Regions from separate parts of the Rhizobium sp. N324 genome, predicted to be linked through region 1. Evidence: riboswitches for the same ligand, from Rfam matches in the RefSeq annotation. Region 1 holds a riboswitch; each other region holds the start of a gene.
The links. A riboswitch is a leader RNA that binds a small molecule or an ion and turns the genes downstream of it on or off. The one in region 1 is predicted to bind cobalamin.
Positions count from the first base shown of each region.

Region 2: it holds a riboswitch for cobalamin, as region 1 does, so the genes downstream of both, AMK05_RS18030 (CbtB domain-containing protein) here and bluB (5,6-dimethylbenzimidazole synthase) in region 1, are expected to answer to the same signal.
Region 3: it holds a riboswitch for cobalamin, as region 1 does, so the genes downstream of both, nrdH (glutaredoxin-like protein NrdH) here and bluB (5,6-dimethylbenzimidazole synthase) in region 1, are expected to answer to the same signal.
Region 4: it holds a riboswitch for cobalamin, as region 1 does, so the genes downstream of both, AMK05_RS13570 (ABC transporter substrate-binding protein) here and bluB (5,6-dimethylbenzimidazole synthase) in region 1, are expected to answer to the same signal.

Region 1 covers NZ_CP013630.1:2,523,687-2,529,067, forward strand. The annotation lists gene AMK05_RS12155 (NADP-dependent malic enzyme) at 1-678, shown strand, start outside; gene AMK05_RS12160 (ribonuclease H family protein) at 696-1,229, opposite strand; gene AMK05_RS12165 (DUF2865 domain-containing protein) at 1,383-2,474, shown strand; gene bluB (5,6-dimethylbenzimidazole synthase) at 2,493-3,182, opposite strand; cobalamin riboswitch at 3,225-3,410, opposite strand; gene AMK05_RS12175 (MFS transporter) at 3,585-4,991, shown strand; gene AMK05_RS12180 (methyl-accepting chemotaxis protein) at 5,193-5,381, shown strand, end outside.
Region 2 covers NZ_CP013630.1:3,755,529-3,760,909, reverse strand. The annotation lists gene AMK05_RS18040 (putative bifunctional diguanylate cyclase/phosphodiesterase) at 24-1,595, opposite strand; gene AMK05_RS18035 (histidine phosphatase family protein) at 2,004-2,558, opposite strand; adenosylcobalamin (AdoCbl) riboswitch at 2,636-2,778, shown strand; gene AMK05_RS18030 (CbtB domain-containing protein) at 2,792-3,001, shown strand; gene AMK05_RS18025 (CbtA family protein) at 3,101-3,847, shown strand; gene AMK05_RS18020 (hypothetical protein) at 3,898-4,527, shown strand; gene AMK05_RS18015 (sulfite oxidase-like oxidoreductase) at 4,512-5,174, opposite strand.
Region 3 covers NZ_CP013630.1:4,156,633-4,162,013, reverse strand. The annotation lists gene AMK05_RS20015 (heavy metal translocating P-type ATPase) at 1-1,814, shown strand, start outside; cobalamin riboswitch at 2,236-2,461, shown strand; gene nrdH (glutaredoxin-like protein NrdH) at 2,725-2,946, shown strand; gene nrdI (class Ib ribonucleoside-diphosphate reductase assembly flavoprotein NrdI) at 2,963-3,367, shown strand; gene nrdE (class 1b ribonucleoside-diphosphate reductase subunit alpha) at 3,346-5,381, shown strand, end outside.
Region 4 covers NZ_CP013630.1:2,802,766-2,808,146, reverse strand. The annotation lists gene blh (bifunctional sulfur transferase/dioxygenase Blh) at 50-1,330, shown strand; cobalamin riboswitch at 1,791-2,047, shown strand; gene AMK05_RS13570 (ABC transporter substrate-binding protein) at 2,220-3,236, shown strand; gene AMK05_RS13565 (FecCD family ABC transporter permease) at 3,242-4,273, shown strand; gene AMK05_RS13560 (ABC transporter ATP-binding protein) at 4,270-5,034, shown strand; gene AMK05_RS13555 (hypothetical protein) at 5,106-5,381, shown strand, end outside.

The sequences.
Region 1 (5,381 bases):
CGCACCAACACCACCGTCATCGGCGCGCTCGCGCTGAGGCGCGGCGAAGCCGATGCGTTGATCTGCGGACTCGAAGGCCGCTATGAAAAGCATCTGCGCGACGTCCGCCAGATCATCGGCAAACGCAAGAATGTCCGTGATTTCTCCGCCCTCAGCCTGATGATCTCGCAGCGCGGTGCCACCTTCTTCACCGACACCTACGTCACCTTCAACCCGAGCGCCGAGGAGGTTGCTGAGGCAACGGTGCTGGCGGCCGAGGAAATCCGCCGTTTCGGCATCACCCCGCGCGCCGCCCTCGTCTCGCACTCCAACTTCGGCTCGCGCGAATCCGAAAGCGCTACGAAGATGCGCAATGCCCTGCAGCTCGTGCGCGAGACTGCCCCCGATCTCGAGGTCGACGGCGAAATGCACGGCGAAAGCGCCATCACCGAGGCGCTGCGCAAGCGTGTCATGCCGGATACGACGCTGCATGACGAGGCGAACCTGCTGGTCTTCCCGAACCTCGACGCCGCCAACATCACGCTCGGCGTCGTCAAGTCGATGACCGATGGTCTGCATGTCGGCCCGATCCTGCTCGGCACCGCCCTGCCCGCCCATATCCTCGCCCCCTCGGTCACCTCCCGCGGCGTCGTCAATATGGCCGCACTGGCCGTCGTCGAGGCATCGCAGCCGGCGTAAGCCGGCTGCGGCCAACGTCAGCCACCGGCGATCGACAGGCGTCCTCTATCCGCGAGCGCGTCCGCGCGCTCGTTGCCGGCAATCCCTGAATGCCCCTTGCACCAGGCAATGGTCACCAGGGCGTTTTGGCATAGCTGAAGATCGACCGCTTTCCAAAGGTCCGCATTGTCGATCGTTCGCCTTCGCCCCTGTCCATTCGGGCTACTTTTCTTCCAGCCGTTGTTCTTCCAGATATGCCGCCGGCTGTTGCAGCCTTTGACGGCATAGACGGAATCGGACCAGATGATCGCGGGTTCGCCGGCTGTTTGGCTGTTGATCCACATGGCGGCCCTGAGAACGGCGGTCAATTCCATGGAATTATTGCTGGAATCGTCGACGCCACCGAAGTCGGAGGCGATTTCCGCCGCATCGCGATAAGCGACAAACGACCAGCCTCCATGCCCGGAACCGGGCTCATAACAACCGTCCGCGAAGAGGTGAAGGCCGTGTTGGGCTTCCGTCACGCCTGATATCGGCGCAAAGGATCGGATCTCGTCGGGGATGCCTGTCATTTTCACCGCGTCTCTGGCGATTGCTGGATAAGATCAGGAAAATACGCTAATATTTTCTCTGAGCTTATTAAGAGAAATCCGTTAAGGGAAAACGCGCGGCCGATTGAAGTCGCATTCGACCCACCGACCGTTTGCTCATTCCGGGACGACGCCGTGAAACGCCGAAACCTGTCTCTCGCCCTTCTTCTCGCCTTCGCAGCGCCCGCCGTCGCGCAGACCAATGCCATCTGTGAGGACCTGCGCGGCCGTCTCGCCGACCTGCCGCGATCGATCGGCAATAGCAACGGCCCGGAAGCACGCCAATATGCCAGTGCCATGGCCGAGCAGAACCTCGAGCTGCGCAAGGTGCGCAACGACCTGCGCAGTTACGGCTGCACCTCGGGCAGCATGGTGGTGATCGGCGGCGAGAATGCCGATTATTGCACCGAGCTGTCGCAGGCCGAAGGCCGGATGATCGACAATATCGCTTATCTCCAGGACCGCCGCGACGAGCTGGCCGACCGGAACAGCGCCGATGACGACCGCCGCGAACTGATGGCCGCGCTCGACAGCAACGGCTGCAACAGCGAGAACTTCTATGCGCCTTCCGCGCGCGGTGCCGGCGAGCCTGCCCCGAGCGTCGAGGAGCAGGCGATGCGTTCCGATACCTTCATTCCGCTCGGCGGCGGCGAGGAGGCCGACCCGCATTACGGCCTGCCGCGGGCCGATATGCTGTCGCCGGTCAGCACCATGTGCGTGCGCAGCTGCGACGGCGGCTTCTTCCCGATCAGCTCGAACACCACCTCGGTTGATTTCGGCCGCGACGCCCAGACCTGCGCCAAGATGTGCCCCGGCATCGAGACCGAACTCTTCTATCGCGAGGTGACGAGCACGGAGGCCTCGAACATGATCTCGGTCGCAACCGGCACGCCCTACAGCGCCATGAAGAACGCCTTCGCCTACAAGAACCGCGCGCCCGGTGAAAAGAACACCTGCGCGTGCAATCTCACCGCCTATTTCGACGAGATGCGCGGCAAGCAGGCGGTCAGCCAACCGCCGCAGCAGGGCTCGATCACCACCATCCGCACCAATCCGCCGATCAAGGAGACCGCGACAACGGCCGCGCCGCAGTCATCGGTGCCTGAGCGCCCTTACGATCCCACGCAGAACAAGGTCCGTCAGGTCGGCCCGCAGTTCCTCGCCGGCGACCAGGGCTCGATTGATCTTGCCAATCCCGCAGCACCTGGCCCCCAACCGCAGCAGTAGCCGCAGCAGCAGTGATGGCTAAGGCTCGTTGCGTCCCCAGCCGTCGTGGAAGACGAGTTCCTCGAGCGGCAGCCGCTGCCGCCAGCCTTTAACCGAGAGTTCCGGCTCGTCGTAAAGCCGGTCGACGAACCCGGCGCAGAGCCAGGCGATCACTTCGATATGCTCGGGTATGCCGAGAATGGTCTTCAGATCGCCTTCGCGAAAAATGCTGACCCAGCCGATGCCGATCCCTTCGGCGCGAGCCGCAAGCCAGAGATTCTGGATGGCGCAGACTGTTGAATAGCTGTCCATCCGCGGATTATGCGTGCGCCCCAGCACCACGCTGCCGCTGCGGGTGGGATCGCAGGTCACGCATATGCCGAGCGGCGCCTCGACGATGCCTTCGAGCTTGAGCGAGCGGTAGGCTTGGCGCCGCTCGCCCTCGAACATCGCTGCCGCTTCCTCGTTGGCCTTCGAAAAGGCATCGCGGACCTGCGCGCGCACCGTTGGACTTTTCACCAGAATGAAATTCCACGGCTGCATGAAGCCGACGGAGGGTGCGTGGTGGGCGGCTGTCAAGAGCCGCGCCACGACATCGTCCGGCAAGGGATCGGGCAGGAACTGGCTGCGAACGTCGCGCCGCGTCATGATCGCGTGATAGACGGCCTCGCGTTCGGCCAAGGAAAAACCGGACGCCACTGACAGGGCATCCTCATCAAAGGGTCGCATCGTCAAATCCCCAACAACGCAACCGCCCGCCGTCCGCGCGGGTTGGGTCTATCTTGCCAGGCCGGTCTTCTGACTTGGCGTCATCCGTCTGCCGCAGCCTTCCCGGCAAAAGCCAGTGGCATATGAAGCGGCAGGCGTCGGCCTTACAGCGTTGGGCACGTTCCGGTCTTGCACCGGATTCCCGATTCTCCCGCCTGGATGGCAGGCACCTGACGCCGCATCTATTTCAGCAAAACAGCGCCACCGCAAGCCGGCTCTCACATCGCATTCAAACTGCCTGCGACATCGACTTCATGGACAGGCGGGTGTCGCTGCCCTAGAAATGAATTGATCCCGACCGACGCCCATGGCGCCGTGATTTGTCTCCTTGCATCCCGGTTGCCCGTGCCCCGCCTCACACCCATGATCCTTGCGGTCGCCCTGTTCATGGAACAGATGGATTCGACCGTCATCGCCACCAGCCTGCCGGCGATAGCGGCCGATATCGGCACCTCGCCGATCGCGTTGAAGCTTGCCGTCACCAGCTATCTCGTGGCGCTGGCGATCTTCATCCCGATCAGCGGCTGGATGTCGGATCGTTTCGGCGCGCGTAACATCTTCCGCATGGCGATCTTCGTCTTCATGATCGGCTCGGTCGCCTGCGCCTTTTCCAATTCAATCGCGGCCTTCGTCGTCGCGCGGCTGATCCAGGGCGCCGGCGGCTCGATGATGACGCCGGTCAGCCGCCTGCTGCTGGTCCGGGCAACGCCGCGCCACGAACTCGTCGATGCCATGGCCTGGCTAACCATTCCGGCGCTGATCGGGCCGATCATGGGTCCGCCGATCGGCGGTTTCCTCACCACCTATCTCACCTGGCACTGGATCTTCTGGATCAATGTCCCGATCGGCGTGCTCGGCATCATCCTCGTCACGCGTTTCCTGCCGGCGGTCGAGCCGCGCAGCCCGCGGCCGATGGATTTTCCGGGCTTCTTCCTTTGCGGCATCGGCTTTTCCGGATTCGTCTTCGGCCTCTCGGTGATCAGCCTGCCGGCCGTGCCGGTGATCTACGGCTATGTCACGGTGGCCGTCGGCATCCTTGCCGGCCTCCTCTATCTCCTGCATGCCCGCCGCGTGCCCTATCCGCTGCTCGATCCGAAAATGTTCCGCTACCCGATGTTCCGGGCGGCGATCCTCGGCGCCTCGAATTTTCGCATGGGGCTCGGCGCCCTGCCCTTTCTGATGCCGCTCATGTTGCAGCTCGGCTTCGGCCTGACGCCGCTGCAATCGGGCTCGGTCACCTTCGTCAGCGCGCTCGGCTCGATGGGCTCTAAATTTGCCGCTTCGCGCACCTTCAATGCCTTCGGCTTCCGCACCGTCACATCGATTACCACCTTGCTTGCGGCAATCTTCCTCGGCATCAATGGCTTCTTCACCACGGAGACGCCGCTGCCGCTGATCATGGCCTGCCTGCTGATCGGCGGCCTCTTCCGCTCCATGGCCTTTTCGGGCGTCAACGCCATGGCCTTCGGCGATGTCGACGATGCCGACAGCAGCCAGGCGACCGCGATCAACGCCGTGGCCCAGCGCATCTCCATGGCGATGGGAGTGGCGATCGCCGGCGGCATCCTCGAAATTTCGAGCGGCTTCCATGGCGGCAGGCTGCTGGTCTCGGATTTCCACACCGCCTTTTTCAGTGTCTCGGCGATTTCGGCGCTGGCCTGCATCACCTTCCTGCGCCTGCCGCGCGACGCCGGTGCCGAACTGACGACACGGCGCCGCAAGCACCGCCAGGCCGAGCCGGGTGAGGCCATGGCGGAAAACAGCCCTTGATCCCGCCGGCCGCCGTTTCGGTATCCCATTCCACTTTATGATTTCTTCACACATCGAAGACAGACTGCGTTTGCGCGTTTTGGGTCGCACAGGGGGACATGGGCATGAGTGCTCATGCTGCGACCGCCGGCGTGGATGCCTGTATTGATAGGCTGGTCGGGAACATATCCGACTGAGCCCGCGTTTCGAGGCCCCCGCGGCATGTTCCAATTTTTGAAAACGATGCCTCTGACAGCCAAGCTGGCGGCGATTATCGTGGCCGTCAACCTTTGCGGCATCTCCGCCTTTGCCACCTACACCTGGATGTATGAAACCAAGGCGTTGATCGATGGCGCCAAGGCGAACTGGTCCAAGGATGCGGAGCAATTTGCCTCTCTGGCCGCCGGCGGC
Region 2 (5,381 bases), 1.2 Mb from region 1:
TGCCGGTTTTTTCAGCTGTAGCGTCAGGCCGTTGAGGCCAGGCTGGCATTACGATCGCGGATGAAGATGCTCGCCTCGGCGGCGGGCATAGCCTTGCCGAAAAGATAGCCCTGGCCGATGTCGCAGCCGAGCTGCAGCAGGAAGGCGAGCTGGCCGTGCTCCTCGACGCCTTCGGCGGTCGTCTTGATGTTGAGGCTCCGGCCGAGTCCGAGCATGGCGCGGACGATCTTTTCCTGGCGTTCGTCGCCGCGATAGGTGGCGATGAAGCTTTTGTCGATCTTGATCTTGTCGAAACGATAACGGGCGAGCTGGGCCAGACTCGAATAGCCCGTGCCGAAATCGTCGAGCGCGATCTGGATGCCGGCCGCGTGCAGCTCGTCGAGGATGACGGCGGCGACGGCGGGATCCTGGATCAGCGCATTCTCGGTGATCTCCACCTCCAGGCGCTGCGGCGGCAGCCGGCTTGCCGCAAGGACCTTGAGAATACGTGACGTCAGTAGCCTGTCTTCCATCTGCACCGGCGAGACGTTGAAGGATAGCATCACATGTTCCGGCCAGGTGAGTGCGTCGCTGCAGGCCTGGGCGAGCAGATCCCCGAACAAGGCCGTGATCATCCCGTTTTCCTCGGCGATATCGATGAAAACAGGTGGCGGAATGTTGACGCCATCGTCACTGATCCAGCGCGCCAAGGCCTCGAAGCCGCAGAGTTGACCGGTCTTCAGGTCGATCAGCGGCTGATAGAAGGGTTTGATCGCCTTGTTGGCGATTGCGGCGCGCAGCCTGGTTTCCAGCGCAGCGCGTTCCGTGACCTTGTCCTGCATGGCCGGTTCGAAAGCGAAATAATGGTTGGGGCCGCGTGATTTTGCCTCGTACATGGCGAGGTCGGCACGATGGGCGGCATCTTCCAGCGGCTCGGCTCCCTCGGTCCAGCGGTCGTAGCCGACGCTGGCGCCGACTTCGACGGCAAAGCCGTCGATATGGATCGGCCGGGTGACAGCCTGGATCAGCAGTCTGGCAAAACGCTCCTCGCGCTGTGCGGTCAGGGCAAAGGCAACGATGATGAATTCGTCGCCGCCGAAGCGGTAGACGCAATCGGCGTTGCCGAGCGCGCAGATTCGTCTGGCAACCTCGATCAGCAGAATGTCGCCGCCCTTGTGGCCGACGAGATCGTTGACTTTCTTGAAGCCGTCGAGATCGACGGAGAAGAGCGTGACGTTGCGGTCCCACTCCTCGATCTGGTCCTCGTCGTCCTTCACCGGCCGTGAGAGGATCTTGCGCTCGAAGGCGTAGCGGTTCGGCAGCTTGGTCAGATGGTCGTGGGTTGCGGTCCAATCGGCCTTCGCCTGGGCCGCGGCGCGCAGTTCCGTTTCCTTGCGCAGGTCGGCGATGCGCAGCACCGAATAGATGAAGCTCATGGCGCCGGCGATGCCGAGCGCCAGAACGAGTTTGTCGGCGCCATATTCGCCGAAACCGGTCATGAAGGAGACAAGGCTGTCGTCGAGCTGCAAAAGCACGCCGAGGAGCCAGAGAGTTATCCCAAGCCCGACGATCGACACGCACTGCCTTCCGGCCCTGCTCTGGAAAAACACCGGCATATGGCCTTCTCCATCTCCACCCTGTGCCGAACTATCATGAAAGTCTGAAATGTTCGTTGAAACCAGAAGGCGAATTATTGGAGACGGCAGCCTGTTGCTGCACCGTCGAGAGACGAATGCGCTTCTCGGCGCGCGGGGCGGGAAGAACGAAGGCGAGCGTGCTGGTGCATCGCTCGCCCTTTCTCGTGTTTCAGGCGGTGACCATCAACAGCGGAACGCTGACTATGAGACCGACCAGAACCGTGATTGTGGCGACACGCATCAAACGCAGGCGACGCGTGCGCTCCCCACTCCAATCATATGTCATGTCTTCCATCTCCTTGGGACAAGGAAGTAGTCCCGGCGAAACCGGGTTCAATAGAGATGACGCGATTTGCTTGTGTAAGGCTGGATAAGCATCAGAGATCGCTAATGCTGGAAGCGCAGAGACCAGCGCCGTCCGTTGCTGGTCATGCGAATGACGGCGAGCGGCTCGATGTCGACGAGCCAAAAGGAGGAGGGCGGGGCCTGAAGCGCATGCGTGACCGCCGCCCGAATGATGGCGGCGTGGCTGATGGCGATCACATGGCCGCCGCGGGCGAATTCATTGTCCATCCAGCTGGCGACGCGTGTTCGAAGATCAACAAGGCTCTCGCCTCCGTGCGGGGCCGCTTCCGGACTTGTCATCCAGGCCATGAGGTTCTCCGGCTCCTCGGCCTCTACCGTCGCGATCGACTTGCCGGCCCAGCGGCCATGATCGCAATCGCCAAGTACCGGGTCTATCCGGGCTTGAAGGCGGAGCGCGTCGGCAGTCTGGCGGGCACGCAAAGCCGGGCTTACGGCAATACGATCGGCGCGGGGCAGGCCGGCCATCCTGCCGGCTTCCTCCGTTGCCTTGGCTTCCAGCGGTTCGTCGATCGGAAACAGAGCCTTGCGGCTCGCCGCCGTTGCACCATGGCAGATCCAGGTAAGGCGTGTGTTCACGGTCTTCTGATCTCCCGGGAATACAGTAGGACAGCCCTTGGCCGGCTCGTGAAGTTTCGTTGACAGGTTCTTCGGCGTGCAGATATAACCGTGCTGTTGCGGGTTTGGAAGCCGGTGTAAATCCGGCACGGTCGCGCCGCTGTGACCAGCGTGTCGAAGCTTCTTCGCGCTGGAAGTCAGACCCTACCGCACAAGCACTCTTTCGACTGAACGCGTCATTCCCGGAGGAATACATGTCTGACACCACTTTTGCGCCCGTCGCGGCACCGGCGCCGATCCCCGTAGGAGAAATCCTGCCCTGGGCGATCTTCGGCGGCCTGCTGATGCTTCTCGCTATTTATTTTGTCGGCACCGAGGAAGGCGCGACGGCGCTGTTCAACGGCATGTATGTGCACGAATTCGTGCATGACGCCCGCCACCTCCTCGGCTTCCCCTGCCACTAGAGCGGTTCAGCAGAACCGCTCTAAGCTTTGTTTTAATGCAATTCCGAACGGAAAACCGCTTCGCATTTTTCCTGGAATTGCTCTAGGGGAGTTGCTCACATGGTTGGAAACCTTCTGCTTCGCGGCATGTTCGCGGGCCTGATTGCTGGCTTCCTTGTCTTCGCGTTCGCCCATGTCTTCGGCGAGCCGCTGATCGATGCGGCGATCGCTTTTGAAGAGGCGAGCGCCCAGGCGGCCGGCCAAGCCACCGAACCTGAAATCGTCAGCCGCGCCACGCAGGCCGGTCTCGGTCTTTTCACCGGCGTCATGCCCTACACCGTTGCCGTCGGCGGTCTTTTCGCGCTCGTCGTCGCTTTCGTGCACGGCCGCGTCAGCAATCTTTCGGCGCGCGGCACCTCGGCGGTCATCGCCCTTGCCGCCTTCGTGGCGATCGTGCTCGTTCCCGCTTTCAAATATCCGGCCAACCCGCCGGCGGTCGGCAATGCCGAAACGATCGGCGTCAGGACTGAGCTGTTCTTCCTGATGATCGTCGTTTCGCTCGCCGCCCTGATCGCCGCGGTGGCTCTGTCGCGCCGCCTCTCCCAGCGTTTCGGCCTCTGGAACGGCGCGATCATCGCCGGCATCGCCTATCTCGTCTTCATGGGCCTCGTGCTCTATCTGCTGCCGCCGATCAACGAGGTGCCGGAGAACTTCTCGGCCATGGTGCTCTGGCGTTTTCGGACGACAACGCTCGCCATGCATGCGATCCTCTGGGCAACACTTGGCCTTGCCTTCGGGGCGCTGGCGGAAAAGCGGCTTGCCGTGAAGGACGGGCAGCGGAGCCGGCCGGCGAGGGCCTTCCACTGAACGCATCGAGGGGCGCCGTTTTGCCGGCGCCCTTAGGATTTCGGGCGACCATGAAAAGCAGCAGAGCCATATCAATCCTGTCGGCGGCCTTTGCCACCGCCTTCTTTTGCATGCCTGCTGAAAACGCCCTTGCTCATAGCCGCAGCACCGGCGGCAGCCAGGCGGGTCTCGATATCCCGGAAATTTCGCATGGCGAGATGGCGGTGATTTCGGACTATCGCGGCCGAATTATCGGTCTGGCGTCCCAAGCCGTCGATACGAACGAGCCATTCCGGCGGATTCTCAACTATGTCCAAATCCAGTATTCCTATTGTCTTTGGGGGCGGGTGCCGGGCAGCGTTGGTGACGAGGAGAGCCCGTTCAACGAATGCGCCCATGCCTATCTGGCGGCGACCAAGGCGGTATTGCTTTCGATGCGTGAGATGCCGCGGGAGGCCGTTGCGGCTGGTGAAATAGTTTCCGCGGTCGATGCCGACATGGTGCGGCGCAGCCTGGCGCTCATCACCTGCCGGTTCAGCGGCGAGGCGTTCAACACCGCCGATCTCGTCAAACCACGCTGGAGCAAAGTGCCGTTTCACCTAGCCAGCATGGCCTCGCTGACGGGGCTCGCCGCTCTGTTCGCCCTGGCGGTGTTTGCGCTTGGCCGCTTTCTGCGGCCGAAGGCTCAATCATCGGAATAGCGCTGCTCGCGCCACGGATCGCCATACATATGATAGCCGTTCTTTTCCCAGAAGCCGGCTTCGTCCTCCGGCATCAGTTCGATGCGGCGCAGCCATTTGGCGCTTTTCCAGAAATAAAGATGCGGCACGACGAGGCGCATCGGGCCGCCGTGGTCCGGCGTCAGCGGCAGGCCTTCCCATGATGTCACAAGGATCGCATCCTCGGCGGCGAAATCCGCCAGCGGCAGGTTGGTGGTATAGCCGTCATAACTCGTCAGCATGACGTAACCGGCTTCCGGCTTCGGCATGGCGAGATCGAGCAGGTCGCGCGCGGAAACACCCTGCCATTTGTTATCGTAGCGCGACCAGGTGGTCACACAGTGGATATCGCTGACCTTGGTACTCTGCTCGATCGCCTGGAAGTCGGCCCAGGTGAGGGTGAGCGACGTTTCGACGAGGCCGCGCACTTCAAGACGCCAGCTATCGGTGGAGATGACGGGCTGCTGGCCGAGATCGAGCACCGGCCAGTTTTTGACGAGATGCTGGCCGGGTGGCAGGCGCTCGGCTTCGGGGCGGCTGAGGCGGCCGGTCAGGAACTTGCCCTCTGCCGCCCAGCGACGCTTGGAACTGGTGAGCTTGCTGTCGGCGGGCGTCTTGTCATCACTCATGATGGAGTTCCTTGCGATGCGGCAATAGGATATCGGCGCTTGCCGGGTGTCAAGTTTCGACTGCGCTTGGAAATCACTGTCGGTGTTGTGAGAGCGCCGTGCATGCTTTCGGACGCACAAAGGACGCTCTAACATCTTGAATCTACGCATCGTGTTTTCCGAAAATCGATTCCGATTTTCGGGCCGATGCGCTAGACTCGGCCCGTC
Region 3 (5,381 bases), 1.6 Mb from region 1:
GTGCCGCGCTGATTGGCGCCTATGCCATCGGCCATCTCGTGCCTTCGATCGCGTCCTATGCCTTCATCGTCGCCATGCTGGTCGGCCTGGTGCCGATCGCGCGGCGCGCCGTCATGGCGGCTCTATCAGGCACGCCTTTTTCGATCGAGATGCTGATGACGATTGCTGCCGTCGGCGCCGTCATCATCAATGCCGGCGAGGAGGCGGCGACCGTCGTGTTCCTGTTCCTCGTCGGCGAACTGCTGGAGGGGGTGGCGGCCGGCAAGGCGCGCGAAAGCATCCAGTCGCTGACGACGCTGGTGCCGAAGAATGCCTTGCTCGAAGACAATGGCCTGGCGCGGGAGGTGCCGGCGGAAAGCCTTGCCGTCGGCGCGATCATCATGGTGCGCCCGGGCGATCGCATCTCGGCGGATGGCATCATCGTCTCGGGCGAGAGCGCGATCGACGAGGCGCCGGTGACGGGCGAGAGCACGCCGGTGCGCAAGGGTGTCGATGCCGCCGTCTTTGCCGGCACGGTCAATGGCGATGTCGTGCTTAGGGTTCGCGTCACGGCGGCGGCTGCCGACAATACCATCGCCCGCGTCGTCAAGCTGGTGGAAGAGGCGCAGGAATCGAAGGCGCCGACGGAACGTTTCATCGATCGGTTCTCGCGTTACTACACGCCCGGCGTGGTGCTGGTCGCAGCCCTGGTGGCGGTCGTTCCGCCGCTCCTTTTTGGCGGCTCGTGGAGCGAATGGATCTATAAGGGCCTTGCCATTCTGCTGATCGGTTGCCCTTGCGCGCTTGTCATCTCGACGCCGGCGGCGATTGCGGCCTCGCTTTCAGCAGGCGCCCGGCGGGGGCTGCTGATGAAGGGCGGCGCGGTGTTGGAAACGCTCGGCAAGGTGACGATGGTCGCCTTCGACAAGACAGGCACGCTGACGGAAGGCAAGCCGCAGGTCACCGATCTCGTTTCCTTCGGATTGAGCGAGGCGCAGGTCTTGTCGCGCGCGGCGGTGCTGGAGCAGGGCTCCAGCCATCCCCTGGCGCTGGCGATCCTCAACCGCGCCAGGGCGGACGGTGTTCCCGTGCCGCCGGCTTTCGAACTGGAAGCGTTGCCGGGCAAGGGTGTCAGCGGCAAAGTCGGCGGTGAGACGCTCGATCTGCTGTCGCCATCCGCTGCTCGCGAGCGCGAAGCACTCGATGGCGACAAGGATGCACGCATTACCGCATTGAACGACGAGGGCAAGAGCGTGTCGGTGCTGCTCGTCAATGGCGCGGCAGCCGGCCTGATCGCCATGCGCGATGAACCGCGCGAGGATGCCGAGGCCGGGCTTTCCTCGCTCCGCTCGGCCGGCGTCAAGGCGATGATGCTGACCGGCGACAACAAACGAACGGCGGCCGCCGTTGCCGGCATGCTCGGCATCGACTGGCGCGGCGAGATGATGCCCGAGGACAAGCAGCGGGTCGTCGGCGAATTGAAGCGTCAGGGATTCATCGTCGCCAAGGTCGGCGACGGCATCAACGACGCGCCGGCGCTGGCCGCCGCCGATATCGGCATCGCCATGGGCGGCGGCACCGATGTGGCGCTGGAGACCGCGGACGCCGCCGTGCTGCACGGCCGCGTCGGCGACGTGGCGCGGATGATCGAACTGTCGAAACGGACGATGCGAAATATCCTAGAGAATATCACCATCGCGCTCGGTCTGAAGGCGGTGTTCCTGGTGACGACCATTGCCGGCATCACCGGCCTCTGGCCGGCGATCCTCGCCGATACCGGCGCTACCGTGCTGGTGACGATCAACGCGCTGCGATTGCTTCGCGTAAAGGGATGAATGTTTTTCCGGGGGCGGCGTGAAGACTGCTGCCGGTTCGGGCCTGATCGAGAAGCGAAAACAGCGGAGCCGATCCTCAGTCAGGCCGGCTTTCGGTTTGCCGACAAAGTCTCCTCCGTCATGCTCGGCCTTGTGCCGAGCATTTAACCACGGCAATTTCCTGACAGGAAAACATTTATTTTCAAATACTTAATTGATCGTCCGTAGATCCTCGGCACAAGGCCGAGGATGACGTCACGGGTTTGGCCGTGGTTTGTCAGCAGCCTGGGAGCCGACCAGGCTGCCCTGCTCATCACGGCCTTCTCCGCAGTTCGTTTTGTTTAAGCCTTTATTATCCATGTTTTTCACAGGAACGCAGTGATTTCAAACCTGCCGTAACGAGATGTGCAAACCACCCGTTGACGCGATTTTGGATTCAGATACTATATCTAGTGTTCAAGGTTCCTTCGATTCGTCAGGATCGCAGGCTAAGACGGGAATACGGTGCGTTTCGCCATAACGGCGCAACAAGGCCGGAGCTGCCCCCGCAACTGTGAGCGGCGAGCAACTGTCCGATTTCAGGTCACTGAGGCATGATGCCTCGGGAAGGCTGGGGCAGGGTGCTTCGACCCGCGAGCCAGGAGACCTGCCTTGAACTAGATGTCCACCGGCGGGGTGTCCGGAAGGTCGCGTGCATGAAAGCGGAATGATCCGCGCCTGTTGCGCTGCCCCGAACGTCCGCATGAGCACTTCGGGGTTGAAGTCATGTCCAGAATATCAAGGCCGCCGCCCGCGCAAATCCCGAAAGGGATCGTATCAGGCGTTTAAAGCGCCGACTTTGCCAGATCACCATCAAAACGTTGCCCCGGACGTCGCAAGGCGCCCGATCCCAGTATTGCGTCCTGAATTCTTTGACATCACGAGGAACATGATGAGCGTTACCGTCTACAGCAAACCCGCCTGCGTCCAATGCACCGCCACCTATCGCGCCCTCGACCGTCTGGGCGTCGATTACGACATCGTCGATATCTCGCAGGATGCCGAAGCGCTCGATCGCGTCCGCAGCCTCGGCTACATGCAGGCCCCCGTCGTCATCGCCGGTGAGCGGCATTGGGCGGGTTTCCGTCCCGACATGATCAGCGCGCTCTCCTGACCCGAGGGAAAAGGCGATGGGGCTGATCGTTTATTATTCCAGCCGATCCGGCAATACCCATCGCTTTGTCGCCAGGCTTGGATTGCGCGCGGCGCGCATTCCGGCGGGCGGTGCGGACGCATTCCCTATCCGCGAACCCTTCGTGCTTGTTGTGCCGACCTATAGCGGCGGCGACGGCAAGGGCGCCGTTCCCAAACAGGTGATCCGTTTCCTGAACGATGCGGAGAACCGTGGACTCCTCCGCGGCGTGATTGCCGCGGGCAACAGCAATTTCGGCGAGACATACGGGCTCGCCGGCGACGTGATCTCGCGCAAATGCCAGGTGCCTTACCTCTACAGGTTCGAGCTCATGGGCACGGAGGAGGATGTCGCCAACGTCAAACACGGAATGGAACGGTTTTGGACACGGGAACAACTCTGACGCGGGATGCGGGCGCAAAACCGCATAACACTTTTGCTCATCCCACCGGCGAACGCCCTTTGAAAGCGGCGGAAGCGCTCGATTATCACGCGCTGAACGCCATGCTGAACCTCTATGACGATGAGGGACGGATCCAGCTCGACAAGGACCGCTTGGCGGCCAAGCAGTATTTTCTGCAGCATGTGAACCAGAACACCGTGTTCTTTCACAATCTGAGGGAAAAGCTCGATTACCTCGTGACCGAGGGCTATTACGAGCAGGAGGTGCTCGACCAGTATTCCTTCAATTTCGTCCGCGACCTGTTCGACCACGCCTATGCCAGGAAGTTCCGCTTCCCGACCTTCCTCGGCGCCTTCAAATATTACACCAGCTATACGCTGAAGACCTTCGACGGAAAGCGCTATCTCGAGCGCTACGAGGATCGCATCTGCATGGTGGCGCTGACCCTGGCGCGTGGCGACGAGGCGCTTGCCCGCGACATGGTCGACGAAATCATTTCCGGCCGTTTCCAGCCGGCAACGCCGACCTTCCTCAATGCCGGCAAGAAGCAGCGTGGCGAACTCGTTTCCTGCTTCCTGCTGCGGGTCGAGGACAATATGGAATCGATCGGCCGGTCGATCAATTCGGCGCTGCAATTGTCGAAGCGTGGCGGCGGCGTGGCGCTGTCGCTGACGAATATCCGTGAGGCCGGCGCGCCGATCAAGCAGATCGAGAACCAGTCGTCGGGCATCATCCCCGTCATGAAGCTGCTCGAAGACTCGTTCTCCTATGCCAACCAGCTCGGTGCACGCCAGGGGGCGGGCGCCGTCTATCTCAACGCCCATCACCCCGATATCATGCGCTTCCTCGACACCAAGCGCGAGAATGCCGACGAGAAGATCCGCATCAAGACGCTGTCGCTCGGTGTCGTCGTGCCCGACATCACCTTCGAACTCGCGAGGAACAACGAGGACATGTACCTGTTCTCGCCCTATGACGTAGAGCGCGTCTACGGCCTGCCCTTCACCGAGATTTCGGTGACGGAAAAGTATCGCGAGATGGTGGCGGATGCCCGCATCTCGAAGAAGAAGATCAAGGCGCGTGAATTCTTCCAGGTGATCGCCGAGATCCAGTTCGAGAGCGGCTATCCCTACATCATGTTCGAGGACACGGTGAACCGGGCAAACCCGGTTGCGGGTCGCATCTCCATGAGCAATCTCTGCTCGGAGATCCTGCAGGTGAGCGAGGCGAGCGAATATAACGACGACCTCTCCTACAAGCACCTCGGCAAGGATATTTCCTGCAATCTCGGCTCGCTGAATATCGCCGCGGCCATGGATTCCGCCGATTTCGGCAGGACGATCGAGGCCTCGATCCGGGCGCTGACGGCGGTCTCCGACATGAGCCATATCGCTTCTGTTCCGTCGATCGAGAAGGGCAATGACGAGAGCCATGCGATCGGGCTCGGCCAGATGAACCTGCACGGCTATCTCGCCCGCGAGCGGATCTTCTACGGCTCAGAGGAAGGCGTCGATTTCACCAATATCTATTTCTATACGGTGACCTATCACGCGATCCGCGCTTCTAACCTGCTGGCGGTCGAACGAGGCCAAAGCTTCAAGGGCTTCGAAAATTCGAAATATGCCTCCGGCGACTATTTCGACAAATATACCGAAAAGGAATGGAAGCCGGTGACCGAGACAGTGCAGGCGCTGTTCGACGAATCAGCAATCCATATTCCGACGCAGGACGATTGGGTGGCGCTGAAGGCGGCGGTCATGACCTCCGGCCTCTATAACCAGAACCTGCAGGCGGTGCCGCCGACGGGCTCGATCTCCTATATCAACCACTCGACCTCCTCGATCCATCCGATCGTCTCGAAGATCGAGATTCGCAAGGAAGGCAAGATCGGCCGCGTCTACTATCCGGCGCCGTTCATGACCAACGACAACCTCGATTATTACCAGGACGCCTACGAGATCGGGGCGGAGAAGATCATCGATACCTATGCGGCGGCAACCCAGCATGTCGACCA
Region 4 (5,381 bases), 280 kb from region 1:
TATCGATATACGTGCGATGCTGCATGATGCAGGCGGCGCGGGGGCTTCGATGATATCCGTGAGGGTCAATGAACTGATATCGGTGGCGGGGCAGCCCGATGCCGCCGGCTTTGCCGCATTTGCGGCAGGCGGCTTTGCCGGCGTCATCAACGCCCGGCCGGATGGCGAGGAGCCGGGGCAGCCCGGCAATGCGGCGGAAAAGGCGTCCGCCGCCGCCGCGGGGCTCGACTACAGCTTCGTGCCGGTGAAAGGGGCCGAGATCACCGAGGCCGATATCCGCGCCTTCCAGACGGCGATGACGCAGGTGAAGGGGCCGGTCGTCGCTCATTGCAAGAGCGGCACGCGGGCGCTGACGCTCTATGTGCTGGGAGAGGTGCTCGACGGGCGGATGCCGCCGGGGGATGTCGAGGCCTTCGGTCAAAACCTCGGCTTCGATCTTGCCGGCGCGCGCCGCTGGCTGGAAAAGCGGGCAGGGCAGGCGGCTGAGGTGAAGGCCTTCTTCGAGCCGCGCACTTGCAGTGTGCAATATGTCGTCGCCGACCCGGTGACGAAACGTTGCGCCATCATCGACCCGGTGCTCGATTTCGACGAGATGTCGGGCGCGACCGGAACGGCCAATGCCGACGCCATCCTCGCGCATATCGACAGCGAAGGGTTGACGGTCGAGTGGATCCTCGACACGCATCCGCATGCCGACCATTTCTCCGCCGCGCACTATCTCAAAGGAAAGACCGGCGCGCCGACGGCGATCGGCGCCCATGTCACCGACGTGCAGGTGCTCTGGAAGGAGATCTACAACTGGCCGGCACTCGAAACCGACGGCTCGCAATGGGACCGGATGTTTACCGATGGCGACACGTTCGAGATCGGCGGGCTCAAAGCCCGAGTGATGTTCTCGCCCGGCCATACCCTTGCCTCGGTGACCTATGTGATCGGTGACGCCGCCTTCGTGCATGACACGGTATTCACGCCGGATTCGGGCACGGCGCGCACCGATTTTCCCGGCGGCAGCGCCAGCGCCCTCTGGCACTCGATCCAGGCCATCCTGTCGCTGCCCGAGGAGACCCGGCTCTTTTCCGGCCACGACTATCAACCCGGCGGCCGTCACCCGCGCTGGGAAAGCACGGTAGCCGCCCAGAAGCGCGCCAATCTGCATATATCAGGCATCGACGAGGCCGGCTTCGTGGCGCTGCGCCAGGCGCGCGACCGCACGCTGCCGAAACCGAAGCTGATGCTGCACGCATTGCAGGTCAACATCCGCGGCGGGCGGCTGCCCGAGCCGGAGGCGAACGGGCGGCGGTATCTGAAGATACCGCTGGATGCGTTGTAGGAACGGAGCAGCGTTGCGGTGCGTGCTTCGAGGCTTCGCCCTCTCGGCTGCGCGCCTCAGCATAAGGAAGATCGGAGGGTGCCGCACCCACGACGGCGGGAACGGGAGGATCTTGTGTCGACGCTCAAGAGAGCCTCATCTTGAGGTGCGGAAGCCGAAGGCTGAAGCCTCGAAAGGCGAGGCGGGTGCTCCATTCGCAGAGCGGGATGCGTTTTTGGCAAGGAGCAGCGTTGCGGCGTGCTTCGAGGCTTCGCCCTTTCGGGCTGCGCAGCTCAGCATGAGGGAGGTTGCTGGATGCCGCGCCCACGACAGTGGGAATGGGAGGATGCTTAAGAGAGCCCCATCCTGGGGATGAGGATGCTGGCATTATACCGGCCGACAGCGCTCCGACGGTGCGTCTCCATTTTTCGCCCACCAGACCCAATCCTCCGCAATAATCATTGACGTCGTGCGGGCAGGCGACGTAACTGGGGGCGACGGTTCCCTGAAGATGACTCCAAGGGGATTAATAGGGAACGCGGTGAGGACGACCCAGTAAGGGACCGAGACCGTGGCTGCCCCCGCAACTGTAAGCGGATTGTCGATCATCTCAGGTGTGGCCAGCGATCGGTCATTTCTGAAGGGCTTATGGCCCGGCCACTGCGAGATATCGCGGGAAGGCGGATGACGCGACTTATATCCGCGAGCCAGGAGACCTGCCGTCAATCACGATCCAATCAACCGGGCGGGGATGCCCGGACAAGGAACAGACATGATTGACCTTCTGAACCTTCGCCGAATTTCGGCATGCATCCGTCTCGATTGGGCCTCCTGCGGTTAGTGCACGTGTCAGCGTGCCTTCGGCCGCGCGTGCGGCATAACCGTGCCTTTTCCTTCAATCGAGGTTTTCATGCGCCAGATTCTCGCCACCATGACATTTGCCTTCGGGCTGATCGGCCTTGCGGCACCGAGCCTTGCCGCCACCCAATATCCTTTGACCATCGCCAATTGCGGTGAGCAGGTGACCTTCCAGAAGGCGCCGTCGAAGATCGTTTCGATCGGCCAGGGCATGACCGAAATTCTTTTCTCGCTCGGCCTTGCCGACAAGATCGCCGGCACGGCCGTCTGGGTCGGTCCCGTGCTGCCGCGATATGCCGAAGCCAACAGCAGGATAAAGCGTCTCGCCGACAATGATCCGAGCTTCGAATCCGTCGTCGGGCAGGAGCCAGACCTGGTGGCGGCCGAGTTCGAATGGCATGTCGGTGCGCAAGGCTCGGTCGGCAAGCGGGAGCAGTTCCAGGATCTCGGGATCAATACCTATCTTTCGCCGGCCGATTGCGTCGCTAAGGTCAACACCGATGGCGGCGACGGCGTGCGTGGGGAGTTGTTCACGATGGAACTGATCTATCGCGAAATCGCCGAGCTCTCTGAAATTTTCGACGTGAAGGCGCGCGGCGATGCGCTGATCGCTGAATTGAAGACGCGCGAGGCCGATGCCGTCGCCTCGATAGCGGGCGCATCCGGCAAGAACCTGCCGGTCGTCTTCTGGTTCTCCAGCAAAGAGGTCAATGGTGACGCCTTCATCGCCGGCAAGAACAGTGCTCCGGCCTATATACTGAAGACGATCGGCGCGAAAAACGTCGTCACCACCGAGGAGGAATGGCCGCTGGTCGGCTGGGAAACCATCGCGCAGGCGAACCCCGCCGTCATCGTGCTCGCGACCATGGATCGGCGCCGCTACGCCGCCGACGATCCCAAGGTGAAGATCGATTTCCTCGAGAACGATCCTGTCACCAAGGAACTGGATGCGGTCAAGAACAGGCACTTCGTGATGATGGATGCGCAATCGATGAACCCGACGATCCGCACGATCGACGGCATCGAGACATTGGCGGAGGGCATCAAGTCCTTCGGCCTGTCGCAGTGAAGGCAATGTCGGCCAGGCGGCAGGGATGGTGGGCGCTTGGCGCGCTCACCATTGCTGCCTTTCTCCTTCTTGGGCTGATGATCAGCGTTGCGGTTTCGATCGGCGAGATCGCGATCCCGCTGGCGACGACGGCGGAGGCGGTCTCCAACCGGCTGTTCGGCACGCAATTCGAACTCAGCCGCATTCACCAGGGCATCGTCTGGGATTATCGGCTGAGCCGGGCGCTCGTCGCGGCCAGCGCCGGCGCGTCGCTCTCGCTCTGCGGCGCCGTGCTGCAGGCGCTGCTGCGCAATCCGCTGGCCGAACCCTATGTGCTCGGCATCTCCGCCGGCGCCTCGACGGGAGCGGTCTGCGTGATGATCCTCGGCTTCGGCTACGGTGTTCTCGGCCTGTCGAGCGGCGCCTTCATCGGCGCGGTCGTCGCCTTTCTGCTGGTCGGCTTCCTGGCGACGGGGGCAGGGGGAACAGGCGAGCGCATCATCCTGTGCGGCGTCGCCGGCTCGCAGCTCTTCAATGCGCTGACCTCCTACATCGTGACGACCTCGGCGAATGCTGAGCAGGCGCGCGGCATCCTGTTCTGGCTTCTGGGTTCGCTCAGCGGTGTGCGTTGGCCGGATGTCTATCTCTCGGTGCCGATCGCGCTTGCCGGCTTTGTCATCTGCATGGCCCATGTCCGGGCGCTCGATGCCTTCGCCTTCGGCACGGATGCCGCGGCCTCGCTCGGCATTGCCGTGCGCCGCGTCCAGATCCTGCTGTTCGGCCTGACGGCGGCGATGACGGCAAGTGTCGTCAGCATGGTCGGGTCGATCGGCTTCGTCGGCCTGGTCATTCCGCATGCCGCCCGCTTTCTCGTCGGGCCGGGCCATCGGCGGCTGCTGCCGGCAACAGCACTCGGCGGCGCGATCTACATGGTCGGCGCCGATATCGTCTCGCGCATCATCATCCCGCAGCAAGTCCTGCCGATCGGCGTCGTCACGGCGCTCTTCGGCGCGCCGGCCTTCGCCGTCATCCTCTATCGCGTGCGGAGGAGCGCATGAGCATTACGATCGACGCGGTGAGTTTTGCCGCCGGCGACACGGTCATCGTCAACGGCGTCAGCTTGACGGTCGAAAAGGGCAAGGTGCTCGGCCTGCTGGGACCGAACGGCTCCGGCAAATCGAGCCTGCTCAGGCTGATCTGCCGGCTGCGCAAGGTCCGCAGCGGCGTCATCCGGCTGGGCGAAGACGATATCGCTTCGCTGTCGCGTGCCGCCCTTGCACGGCGCATCGCCTTCGTCGAGCAGCAGTCGACGACCGAGACGCAGCTGACCGCGCGCGACGTGGTGCGGCTCGGCCGCACGCCGCATCGCGGGCTGGTGTCGCCCTGGGGCGCGGAGGACGATGCCGCCGTCGACGAGGCCTTGTTACGGGTCGACATGCGGGAGCGGGCGGGCCAGCTCTGGCAGACACTGTCCGGCGGCGAGCGCCAGCGTGTCCATATTGCGCGGTCGCTGGCACAGGCGCCGGGCGAGTTGCTGCTCGACGAGCCGACCAATCATCTCGATATCCAGCACCAGCTCGACATTCTCCGGCTGATCTCGAAGCTCGGCATCACCTGCATCGTCGCGCTGCACGATCTCAACCTGGCGGCAATGTTCTGCGATAGTCTGGCGGTGCTTCAGAAGGGCGAGGTCGTCGCCGCGGGCGCGCCGGAGGAGGTGCTGACAGAGGATATGATCGGCAGGGTTTTCGGCGTTCGCGCCCATGTCCAGAAATCGGCCGTGCATGGGCGGCACCATATCCAATACGTGTTGGATTGAGGAATGGCCTTTTTCCTGGACTGGCGTATGATTTCCGAGGGCGCTTGCGCCCGGTCGAACGAAGTTTCGAGATGCTCGAACGAAATCAGTTTCCCCTGCGCCCTGTCGTTCCCGGCTTCGCTGTCGCCTGGGTCGCCATCATTTCAGGCGCTAGCGTCGCTCTCAGCCTGATTTTTGCCTGCGTTACGCCCTTCGTGGCCTTGGCGGCGGTATCGGCGGTTCTTCTTCCCCGGCAGATGGCGGTGACGACGGTTTTGCTGGCCTGGCTCGCCAACCAGATGGTCGGATATTTCGTGCTCGGCTATCCCCAGACCTGGGACAGTTATGCCTGGGGGCTGGCGATCGGT